Regions from separate parts of the Chitinophaga sp. RCC_12 genome, predicted to be linked through region 2. Evidence: riboswitches for the same ligand, from Rfam matches in the RefSeq annotation. Region 2 holds a riboswitch; the other holds the start of a gene.
What was found. A riboswitch is a leader RNA that binds a small molecule or an ion and turns the genes downstream of it on or off. The one in region 2 is predicted to bind cobalamin.
Positions count from the first base shown of each region.

Region 1: linked by a shared signal. The riboswitch ahead of AB6805_RS12995 (DUF5074 domain-containing protein) and the one ahead of AB6805_RS28400 (TonB-dependent receptor) in region 2 are both predicted to bind cobalamin.

Region 1 is NZ_JBFUPS010000003.1:814,204-817,631, reverse strand. It holds gene AB6805_RS13000 (ATP-binding protein) at 1-1,303, shown strand, start outside; cobalamin riboswitch at 1,442-1,654, shown strand; gene AB6805_RS12995 (DUF5074 domain-containing protein) at 1,828-2,958, shown strand; gene AB6805_RS12990 (YhcG family protein) at 3,106-3,428, opposite strand, start outside.
Region 2 is NZ_JBFUPS010000012.1:230,102-233,529, reverse strand. It holds gene AB6805_RS28400 (TonB-dependent receptor) at 1-1,612, opposite strand, end outside; cobalamin riboswitch at 1,733-1,940, opposite strand; gene AB6805_RS28395 (nuclear transport factor 2 family protein) at 2,207-2,677, opposite strand; gene AB6805_RS28390 (hypothetical protein) at 2,720-3,133, opposite strand; gene AB6805_RS28385 (ATP-grasp domain-containing protein) at 3,312-3,428, shown strand, end outside.

The DNA of each region.
Region 1 (3,428 bases), on a different contig from region 2:
TAAACAATCCTGGAGGGATGAGCATCTTAAATGGATATGCTGCTTCGCCAATGCGCAAGGAGGTCGATTATTCATTGGTATTGACGATAATGGTGTTATTGTCGGAGTGGATGAATACAAGAAATTAATGGATGATATACCTAATAAAGCAGTTAATCACCTGGGATTAGTGGTAGATGTAAACCTGCATAAAAATGAGAACAGGCACTATATAGAAGTGATCGTACCGGAAAGTAGTGTTCCTGTAGCCTATCACGGGGTTTACCATTACCGTAGCGGGAGCACTAAACAGGAACTAAAGGGCATTGCGTTACAAAATCTGCTTCTAAAAAAGATTGGAAAGAAATGGGAAGACATACCTGTAGAGGAAGCATCCTTAAAAGATCTGAATAATTCTACCATTCGTCGCTTTATCTCTAAGGCTGTTGAGATGAACAGAATTCCGTCAACTGCCAGAAAAATGGGTATAGAGCTACTACTGAAAAATCTTGACCTGCTAACAGAACAAGGACAATTAACCAACGCCTCGCTATTGCTTTTTGGTAAAAATCCTATGAAGATATCAGTAACAGCAAGTTTTAAAATTGGCAGATTCGGTAAATCAAGCCATGATCTGTTATTCCAGGATATTGTTGAAACGAATATTTTTGATATGGCAGATCGGGTAATGGAAGTTTTAAAGATGAAATATCTTATCCGCCCAATTTCCTACAAAGGTCTGCAGAGAATAGAGCCATTGGAATACCCCGAACCAGCGCTGAGGGAAGCGGTATTGAATGCTATTATTCATAAGGACTATTCCAGCACGTACATATTTTTACGCGTATATGATGACCGTCTATACTTGTGGAATCCGGGGTCTTTACCGGAAGAATTAAGTATTGAAAAGCTAAAAACGGATCATTCCTCTTACCCCAGAAATAGACATATAGCGAATATATTTTTTAAAGCAGGATATATTGAATCCTGGGGAAGAGGTATTAATAAAATCATTGATTCCTGCGTTGAAGCAGGGTTACCCGAGCCTTTAATTGAAGTTGAGCAAGGAGGATTTAGTATTACCTTCTTGAAAAAGAAACAAACAAATCAGTTAATCAACAGCGAACATCTCGAAGAAAGACAACTTAAAGCCTTATCATACATAAAGGAACATGGGAGTATTAACAATGTCCAATATCAGCAATTAACCAATGTATCCAAACGAACGGCTACAAGAGATTTACAGGAACTAATAGAAAGAAAACTTATAGTAAAATCAGGAACTACCGGAAAGGGCACTACATATAACGAATCTATTGAGTAATACGGGCCTCTAAGGGGTCATATACGGGCCAAAGGGGCCATAAAGGGGCCACAAAGGGGCAAAAGGGGCCATAAACGGGCAATCCATTCATTAAATCCCTCCCACCACTTCATTTTGGGAATTATACCTAATTACCGTAGGTTTGCCTCCGCATTTGGTTCCGCCCCGCGGCGGATTAAAAGGGAATCCGGTGTAAAACCGGAGCTATCCCCGTAGCTGTAATCCTGCATTTATCGTCAGATAAATTGTTTTTCCGGATGAACTCCATACCACTGTCTGCCTGTCCGGCAGATGGGAAGGTCCCGGAAAAGCAGGTAAGCCAGAAGACCTGCCTCTTGTAATTAATCATTCAACGCTTTCGGGTGAAATGCTGTGAATGTGGGCCTGCCAGCCATTTTATGCGCTGTTATTATTTTCGTTTAGCCTAAGGCGTAATGCCGGAGGATAGCCGGTATTATGATCATTTTTCCAGGGTTTAACCCCGGGAGAAAAGTGCGTTGTATTTTCTTAATAAAACAATAAATATGAAAAAACAGTTATTATCCTTTCTGTCTGCAGCACTGATGCTGTTTGTTGCTTCCTGCCAAAAAGACGATGCGTTACAGCCGCTCGAACGCCAACGTACAAACGAAACCGGTACCGGCGGTGTTACGGCTTCATTAATCGCCGGTAAATACGGCAATGGATTTTTTATCGCCAACGAAGGGTGGTTTGGTCACGGCACCGGCGACCTGCATTTCTACTCCTACAGCGGCGATAGTCTTGTCCCTAACATTTATCATGCAGAGAACCCCGCCGGCGCGTTGGGCGGCCCTTCCAACACGCTGCAGTATGCTACTATCTTCAACGGTAAAATGTATATTGTTGTAAAAGCCGGTGGCCCACTGGTGGTGACAGATGCCGGCAGCCTCGTGGAAACCGGCCGTATTACTACCTTACCGGGTAATGATGGTCACGCTTTTATCGGTGTGGATGCCACCCGCGGATTGCTGAGTGCGAAAGATGGCGTATATCCTATCACGTTACCTTCCCTTGCTGTAGGCGCTAAAGTAACCGGTGTAGCGGGTTATACCGGTGATATGTTAAAAGCCGGCAGCTATATTTTTGTGTTGTCCCAAACAGATGGTATCGTTGCTTTAAACAGCAGCACCTATGCCGTAATAAAAAAGTTCGGTGCGGCCAACCTGGCCTTTGCTGCCGGTAAAGACGGCGGCGTATATGCTACCAACGCAGATTCCCTGATCCGCATAGATCCCGCTACACTGGCGCGTACCGCAGTAAAATTGCCTTTCACAGTACCTTCACCATGGGGTGCATGGCGTCATGCTGCCATCACTGCCTCTACAACGGAAAATGCCGTTTACATTGTGCGTAACAACGGCTTTGCCGGTGGCACCCAACTCTATCGCTATATCATTGGTAACACGGCATCTCTTGCATCTCCTTTTATTACACTGCCTTCCGGCCAGTATTTCTATGGCGCCGGTGCAGCGTATAACAAGGATAAAAATGAACTGGTGATGACTACGCTGAACGGCTCTTTCACCGGGGATGTGAACAGGGTACTGATGTATGATGCCACTACGGCGACACTGAAAAAAACGCTCACTTACAACGGATGGTATTTCCCGGCCATGCCTGTATTTCATGAGTAGAAGATGAAATAAAAAGAGGGTGCCTCAAATTTACTTTTGAGGCACCCTCTTTGATTATTTGCCAATTATTCATCCATTAATTCCCTTTCCATCTCCTCAATAGTAGGTAGTTGAGTCTTCAAATTATCCGGTATAATTTCAGAGAGCTCAAAGGGAACTTATACCAATAGGTTTATTCAAATCACGTAAAGCGTATTCGACTTCTATTTTATCCTTCATTCTGCACAATATCATTCCAATTGAGGGACTATCAGTAGGATGTTTTAATTGGCTGTCCACTGCTGATAAATAGAAGTTTAATTTACCGGCATACTCGGGTTGAAATTTTCCAGCCTTCAATTCAATAACCACAAAACAACGAAGGTGCAAGTGATAAAATAATAAATCCAGGAAATAATCCGATTCACTGATTTCTATTTTATACTGACGACCAACAAAAGCAAAGCCCTTTCCAAGTTCCAGCATGAAGT
Region 2 (3,428 bases):
GCGCTTTTGCTTTTACATCCACGCCTTTTATTTTTACAAATCCCAGGTTCTCCATTTGCCAGCTGAGCATGCTGGCGCCGGGAACGGCTACGATCTTATCCTTTACTTCATTGTAATAGACGTCTGCCTCAATACCTGCCTGAATGAGCCAGCTGCTGGCAAAGGTTTTATTCCAGGTGAATCCTGCATCATATTGTGTGGCGAATTCGGGTTCCAGGAAGCGGTTGCCGATCTCGGTATAATAGAGGTCATTAAATGTAGGCATGCGGAAGATCTGTTTGTAAAACCCACGAAGCCGGAAATCCGGTGAGCGCATGGGCTGCCAGGAAACAAATACTGCCGGTGTAAATTTCTGCTGGTAGGGCGCCGAAGCATTTTTCTTTACGGTTTCATTCACAAAGGTGCCCAGCAGGCTGGCCTGTGCGCTGAAGCGGTTGAAGCTGATGTTTGTGGCGGCAGCAGCCAGCGTGGTATAACGGGTAGGGTAGCTGAAGTTGGTCAGGTCCGCATCCAGGCGGTTCCATTGAAAGTCACCGGAAGCCGCAATGGTCCACCAGTTGGTGAGGGCATACTGGTGTGCCATCGAGAAATACATTTCATATTGGCGGTAGTGGTTATCGATATAAAGCCGGGCGGTATCCGGCGCCAGGAACCGCGTGTAGTCGTACGCGTATTTCCCGTTCAGCAAAATGCTATAACGTTTGGTAATATCTTTGCGGAAGCTCGATTGCACAAAGATGTTCTGATCCCATTGACGGTCCACATGCCCGAACACACCGTTTACAATGAACCCGGGCAGCCCGCGCTGCGATTGGTAGTAATACACTTTGGTGCTCCACTCGCCGCCATTGAGCAGGCCATTGAAACCGCCTTCCATGCGAACAGCATTGATGTCGCCGTTTTTCCGGTAAGCGCTGGTATCATATACCAGGTGCCCGTTTTCATCACGTTTCTGGTAGGAAAATTTATACCTGCCGGTAGCATTGATCCATTCGGTGCTGAAGGAGGCCGATACTTTGCTACTGATCTTTTGCTGCCATAGCAAAGAGGGATTGAACAGGCCAAAGGAGCCGGTTTTGATGGTACCCCTGAGATGTGTGTTTTCTCCCGGTGCAAATTTAGGTTTGAGAGAAGTAAGATAGATGGCGCCGGCTGATCCAAAGTCTTTCGCCGGCTGAAAGATGTTACTTTTTTGCCCGTTGTACAAGGCAATTTCCTCCATATTGTCCAGCGAAAACCGGCCCAGGTCCACCTGTCCGTTCTGGGCATTGCCCAGTTGGATCCCATCATAAAATACGCCCACCTGGTTGGTGCCCATGCTGCGGATATCAACGGTTTTGAGGCCGCCGATGCCGCCATAGTCCTTCACCTGCAACCCGGCAAAAAAACGGATAGCATCCGCCACGGAGTGGCTGCCCAGCCGCTCCAGTTCTTTCGCCTGCATTTTCTGCCCGGGGCTTACTTCCCTGGCCGTACGCGGGGCTGTAACGGACACCTCCCGGAGGTCCTTGGATTTTACACTGTCGGCCTGTTGTGCAAAAGCACTCACCGCCCCACAGAGCAATACCAGTAACATCCCGGCGGTTTTCGCCGGTGTTTTAAAACGCATCATTCCCAAGCCTGTTAATGTTCCATCAACAGCTTTCGCAATAAGAAAAATAATCAGGAAAGAGACAAGATACGGGGGATACCCGCAGATTGAATTTATTCCCAAGCTTCATTCCACGAAAGCTTAAAAAAGTAGTTGTATGGCAGGTATTCTGACTTATCTCTGCTTCAGGCGACCTTCCCATTGAATGTTCAACAGTGGTCTGATTGGCGATGCCTTAGCATTGTATGAGACTTACAGCAGCGGGACTGTCCGGGATTTTCACCCGAGTTCCCTTTTAATCAGGTATATCCGGAGTGGACATGCCTGAACCATAGCGGGGCAAAAGTAGGTTATTATTTGATCGATTCAAAACGGGAGCAGTATCCATGTGGGGGTATCCACTATGAAAGCTGACCGAAACCCTGGTTTTTGACAGGGATAGTGCATGGATAGTGCATTGATAGTGCATGGGGAGTGCATCATGAGTGCATGAGTAGTGCATCAGGAGTCCATGCGGACTGTATGCATAGTGCATGGGTTACGCAACGGATACGCTGGTTTCACGCATCTGTGAAGTATGCGCGAGGTAATACCGGGTCAGGGCGGGTGCAGGTTTTATTTTGCCATGGCTGATTCTTCACAATTGTCTTTGCGCCTGGTATCGATGAGATATTGGATCTTCCACCCATCCGGGAGCTTCACCAGTTGGAAGGAGTCTACTCCGCAGTGGGAGAACTGCCCTTTGAAAAAGAAGCGGTAGGGTGTCCATACAGCAGCCAGCCGGCCATCTATCAGGACGGAGCCAAATACAATACGCTCGTCCGCCGCCTGGGCCGGGAGTCTGCCTATAAATGAGGAAAATTCATTGACCAGCGTAGTGTGGATAGTTTGCTTGCCTGCTTTGTCTTCCATCACCGACTGCAATATTGCCCCCGGCGCGAAACAGGCAGCCACCGCCACGCTGTCTGAATTATTCATGGCAGTAAACAGCTGGTTAATAGTGGCTTTCACCGCTTCCTCCGGTGCCTGGGCGTAGAGAGAGGTACCCATGATGATAAGTACGAAGCTGAATATAATACGGCGCATTTTTTTTCTTACAATATACTGATTTTGTATTTGTACCGGCGCCTAACTGATGATGCCTTTCTCTTTTAAAACATCTTCCTCGTTTTCATGACTGATATACATGATTATTTTGAGTGCATCATTAAGATGGTGTAAAATGTAAGTAATCTCAAATTCAATGATTTCCCCCGGATTTTTTGAGAAAACAGCGCCCCATCTGACCAGCGCCCTGGTATAGTGTTTCCCCATCGGCGACGTTTCTACTTTAATGACTTTCATTTCCTGCATGCCGACCTTGTGGTTAAATTTAAACATCTCTTCCAGCCATTGCGTGAACTTTTCATCATTTTTAAAAGTCATGCTTCCTGATGGCGCGGCAGCCATAAAGTTTTCTGCATAACAACTGGCGATGATACTTGTATCGTTGCCTAAGGAGGCCCGGCCATAAGTGGTGAAGAAGTCGGTGAATGATGTCATAACGGATAGTTTATTGGGAGAGCTACAGTTTCCGATATGCTTTTTTCTACAAAAATTGTTCCTGGCCCCAAATAGACATTGGCCTGATGTTATCATGATGTAATTTGCGCAGCGCTATTATGTTATGTATGGATATCAATTTTATCTTATTTTAGTAGCTTTTACTAAAATGTTCTACATGAAGAATTCCCCTGTACTGCTGATACCAGAAAAAACGGACAGTGAATTTGAACAGATTTTTGCAACCTGGACAGATAGTGGGGGATCAATAAAACGATTGGGGAGATATTGGGTG